2 regions of the Streptomyces axinellae genome follow, and region 1 is predicted to be linked to the other one. Evidence: riboswitches for the same ligand, from Rfam matches in the RefSeq annotation. Region 1 holds a riboswitch; the other holds the start of a gene.
The links. Region 1 has a riboswitch for S-adenosylmethionine ahead of thrC (threonine synthase). Riboswitches for the same ligand answer to the same signal wherever they lie in the genome.
Positions count from the first base shown of each region.

Region 2: it holds a riboswitch for S-adenosylmethionine, as region 1 does, so the genes downstream of both, ABD339_RS05865 (aminotransferase class V-fold PLP-dependent enzyme) here and thrC (threonine synthase) in region 1, are expected to answer to the same signal.

Region 1 is NZ_BAAARJ010000013.1:78,212-80,597, forward strand. Features, by position in the region: gene thrC (threonine synthase) at 1-1,315, opposite strand, end outside; SAM riboswitch class I at 1,333-1,517, opposite strand; gene ABD339_RS20205 (glucosyl-3-phosphoglycerate synthase) at 1,673-2,386, shown strand, end outside.
Region 2 is NZ_BAAARJ010000003.1:302,619-305,004, forward strand. Features, by position in the region: gene ABD339_RS05865 (aminotransferase class V-fold PLP-dependent enzyme) at 1-1,340, opposite strand, end outside; SAM riboswitch class IV at 1,588-1,706, opposite strand; gene ABD339_RS05870 (hypothetical protein) at 1,889-2,185, shown strand; gene ABD339_RS05875 (4-oxalocrotonate tautomerase family protein) at 2,385-2,386, opposite strand, start outside.

The sequences.
Region 1 (2,386 bases):
CCGCACGGAACGCGTCGAGGGAGGGCGCGATCACCGCGGACGGCCCCGCCGACGGGGCGACCGCGTCGAGCGTCTTGAGCCCGTCCCCCGTGTTCAGCACAACCGTGCTGAGGGAGGGGTCCAGGACACCCTCGTCGAGGAGTTTGCGCGTGACGCCCAGCGTGACGCCCCCCGCGGTCTCCGCGAAAACCCCTTCCGTCCGCGCGAGCAGCTTCATCGCATCGACGATCTGCGCGTCGTTCACGTCCTCGACAGCCCCGCCGCTCCGCCGGCAGATGTCGATGACGTACGGACCGTCGGCGGGGTTTCCGATGGCCAGGGACTTGGCGATCGTGTCGGGGCGCCGCACCGGCCGCACGTCGGTCCCGTCCTTGTACGCGCGGGAGACGGGCGAGCACCCCTCCGCCTGCGCGGCGAAGATCCGGACCGGCTTGTCCTCGACGAGCCCCAGCTCGACCAGTTCGCGCAGCCCCTTGTCGATCTTCACCAGCTGGCAGCCGGAGGCGACGGGGATGACGATCTGGTCCGGCAGCCGCCAGCCGAGCTGCTCGCAGATCTCGTACGCCAGCGACTTGGAGCCCTCGGCGTAGAAGGGGCGCAGGTTGACGTTGGTGAAGCCCCAGCCCTCGCCGAGCGGGTCACCGATCAGCTCCGAGCAGAAACGGTTCACGTCGTCGTAGGTGCCGTCGATGGCCACGAGGTCACCGCCGTAGATCGCCGCCATCACGACCTTGCTCTGCTCCAGCCCCTCGGGGATGAACACGCACGAGCGCAGCCCGGCGCGCGAGGCCGCCGCGCCGACGGCGCCCGCGAGGTTGCCCGTCGAGGAGCAGGACAAGGTGGTGAAGCCGAACGCGCGTGCGGCTTCCAGGGCGATGGCGACCGGGCGGTCCTTGAAGGAGTGCGTGGGGTTGCCGGAGTCGTCCTTGACGTACAGGCCGCCCGTGACACCCAGCTCGGCGGCGAGCCGGTCGGCCTTCACCAGCTGGGTGAAGCCAGGGTTCAGATTCGGCTTCCCGGCGACGTCGGCGGGCACCGGCAGCAGCGGCGCGTAGCGCCACATCGATGCGGGCCCGGCCTCGATACGTGCGCGCAGGGCTTCCGGGTCGCCGGTGGGCAGCTCGTACGCCACCTCAAGCGGACCGAAACATTCCAGGCATACGAAGCTGGGGCCGAGCGGGGTGCGGGTGCCGCACTCCCGGCAGGAGAGCGCTACAGCGGCGCCGAGCGACGGGGTCCCGGTCTCGTCGGGAGCGGGGGCGGCGGAATCGGCGGATTCGCCGGACGCGGTGTTCGCAACAGTCTGCACAGCCATGGAGGCGAGGCCCTTTCTCCTCATCTTCCCCGTGGCGTATCTCGTCACGGGCCGGAATTGGCACCGTCCCCACGAAGGCTTCTCTCGCCTGGAGTGTCCGCGCGGACGCGGGCATGTACACGGAGTCCATGGCGTACACGCGGATCGCGGGATGGTTGCCGGGGCTTCAACGGGCCGTTCCCTCTGCCCCTCTGGATGAGCTGCTCTATGGCGCCGGCCGGCACAGGCCGCCCGGGCATTTGTCGCGCCGACCCCGGCATGCGGGGGCCTTGCGCGTTGTTCAAGACTGTAACCGACAGCGGTATGGCTTGAGACAGGCGTCCGCACCGCGAGATGGATCACAGGAGGGCCGCGCACGTGCTCGATGAAGTGGGGCAATGGCTGCGCAGCCGTTCATGGAACGCGGCCGACCGGCCGCTCGACCTGCTGCTGGCGGCCAAGCGCCGCAGCGCCACGACCGTCAGCGTCGTACTCCCCGCGCTGGACGAGGAGGCGACCGTCGGCGAGATCGTCTCGGTCATCCGCCGCGAGCTGGCCGCCGGCGCGGCCCCGCTGGTGGACGAGCTGGTCGTCGTGGACTCGGGCTCCACCGACCGCACGGCCGAGGTCGCCGCGGCGGCCGGTGCCAAGGTCGTCCACCGCGATGAGCTGCTGCCCCGGCTGCCGGCCCTGCCCGGCAAGGGCGAGGTGCTGTGGCGCTCGCTCCTGGCCACCAGCGGCGACATCGTCTGCTTCGTGGACGCCGACCTGCGCGACTTCTCGGCCGACTTCGTCTCCGGAATCGTCGGCCCGCTGCTGACCGAGCCCCGGCTCCAGTTCGTCAAGGCCATGTACGACCGCCCGCTGTGGGACAGCCCGGCGGGCGGCGGCCGGGTGACCGAGCTGGTGGCCCGGCCGCTGCTGAACCTGCACTGGCCGCTGCTGGCCGGCATGGTCCAGCCGCTGGGCGGCGAGTACGCGGTGCGCCGGGAGCTGCTGGAGCGGCTGCCGTTCCCGGTGGGCTACGGGGTCGAGCTGGCGCTGCTGATCGACGCGCTGGACCTGGTGGGCCTGGACGCGCTCGCGCAGGTG
Region 2 (2,386 bases), on a different contig from region 1:
CGGTCCACGTGCTCGTCGGGGGTTCCGGCGCCGAAGCTGACCCGGATCGCGTTCAGCGAGCGCTCACCGGGCGCCGCCTCCGGGGCGCCGCACTCGCCGGGGGTGTCGCCGTCCTGGCCGAGGAGGGTGCGCAGCAGCGGGTGGGCGCAGAAGAGGCCGTCGCGTACCCCGATCCCGTGCTCGGCCGAGAGCGCGGCGGCGAAGTGCGAGCTGTTCCAGCCGTCCACGACGAAGGAGAGCACCCCCACCTGGTCCGCGCCCTCGCCGAAGAGGGACAGGACGCTCACCTCGGGCACCTCGGCCAGCCCCGCGCGCAGCCGGGCCAGCAGCTCTTCCTCGCGGGCCACCAGGGTCTCGAACCCGGCCTCGCTCAGGGCGCGGCAGGCCGAGGCGAGGGCGTAGGCCCCGATCACGTTGGGCGAACCGGCCTCGTGCCGCGCCGCGTTGGTGTGCCACTCGACGTCGATCCCGCCGTCGTTCCGGCGCGCCACCCGGCGGCTGGCGCCGCCGCCGGCGAGGTAGGGCTCGGCGTCGCGCAGCCAGTCGGCCCGGCCCGCGAGCACCCCGGCACCGAAGGGCGCGTACAGCTTGTGTCCGGAGAAGGCCACCCAGTCGACCTCCAGTTCGTCCAGGTGCACGGGCCGGTGGGGGGCGAGCTGCGCGGCGTCCAGCACGATGCGGGCGCCGTGCCGGTGCGCGGCGCGCGCCAGCTCGCGTACCGGCCACACCTCGCCGGTCACGTTGGAGGCACCGGTCACGCACACCAGCTTGGGGCCGGCGGGCGCCCCGTGCAGCGCGGACTCCAAGGTGGCGACGGCCTGTTCGGGCGAGCGGGGCGCGTCCAGGTATGTCACGTCGTGACGGCGCCACGGCAGCAGGGAGGCGTGGTGCTCGGTCTCGAACACGAACACCCGGGCCCCCTCGGGCAGGGCTGCCGAGAGCAGGTTGAGGGAGTCGGTGGTGGCGCGGGTGAAGACGACCTGGTCGCCCTCCCGGCAGCCGAGGAACTCGGCGACGGCGTGCCGGCTCTGCTCGAACAGCTCGGTCGAGAGCTGCGAGAGGTAGCCGGCGCCCCGGTGGACGCTGCCGTAGTAGGGGGCGTAGGCGGCGACGTCGTCCCACACCCGCTGGAGGGCGGGCGCGCTGGCGGCGTAGTCGAGCGCGGCGTAGGTCACCTCGCCGCCCGTGACCAGCGGAACGCGCACATCGCGACCGAGGACGGCGAGCGGCGCTGCGGCCTGTTCCGCTGCCGCTGCCGCGGGACAGGGAACGTCGGCGGCCTCGACAGGGGTGTCAGCTGCGGAGACGGAAAGCGGGGCGAAAGCGGCGGCGGAGGACATGCGGAATCTCCCGTGGTCAGCACGCGCGTACGGCGAAGCTCGCGCGGGCGAGTGCGCGTACGGCGGTGAAGGTGAAGGTGGCGACGACGACTGCCGGAGGTACCGGCGGTACGGATACCCGAGGTACGGAACCTGGGGAAGCCGGGGAAGGGGGCCGAAGAGCCGGACCGCAAACGGTCCGACGGCCCTATCGCATTCGCTGACTCACAGAAGGCTCCCTCGTAGACCAGGACCCCTGGAGATGAGGGATCCGCGCTTGCCGCGGACCTTGCTGTCCCACGGCCTGGTCATCACCCGGGGCACCCCGCCACGGACGGAGGGTTGCCGGACAGCGGGCCGGGGCCTTGATCGCTGTCGCTCGTGACCTGGCCAGGAGTATGCCACAGCCCCCGCACCCCGCACACGGCCCGGTCCGCATGCCGGACAGGGCCCCGCGCTGACGGGCACGGGGGCGGTCAGGGTGCGGGGGCGGTGAGAGTGCGGGGGCGGTGAGAGTGCGGGGGCGGATGACCACGGCCTACGCACCGCCTGCCGCACAGGGTCCAGGCGTGGCACACGCGCGTCCGGCCCCCGAGCCGATGAAGACTCCGAAGCCCCGCCGCCGGGGCGTCTTGGGGCGCGCGCTGGGCGATGTGCTCCTCGCGCTCGTCCGCCCGCGCGGCAGCCGGGCGATCGTCCTGGGCGTGCTCGCGGCGGTCGCCGGTATCTGCGGCGGGGTCCGCACCGTTCAGGAGGGCGGCCCGGTGCGCGAGGCGGTGCTTCTGTTGCTGATCGGCGTCGCGGGGACGGGGTACGCCTGCGCGGCGGTGCGCGACGCCGCGCGCGGTGTGGGCCGGGGCAGCTGAGGGCCAGCGGCGGATTTTTGTTGCCCTCCTGCGTGGGGCCGGGGAGGGGGTGCCCCTGTGTGTCGGGCAGGGTGCGGGTGCTCCCCCACGCTCTCCGAGCGGGGAGGTACCCCCAGGCTGGGCGGGCCCACGCGGCTCAGCCGCACAGGAACACAGCCCCCTCGGGGCGCCCCCCGTTCCGGCTCTGCGGGGGCCGGGGTC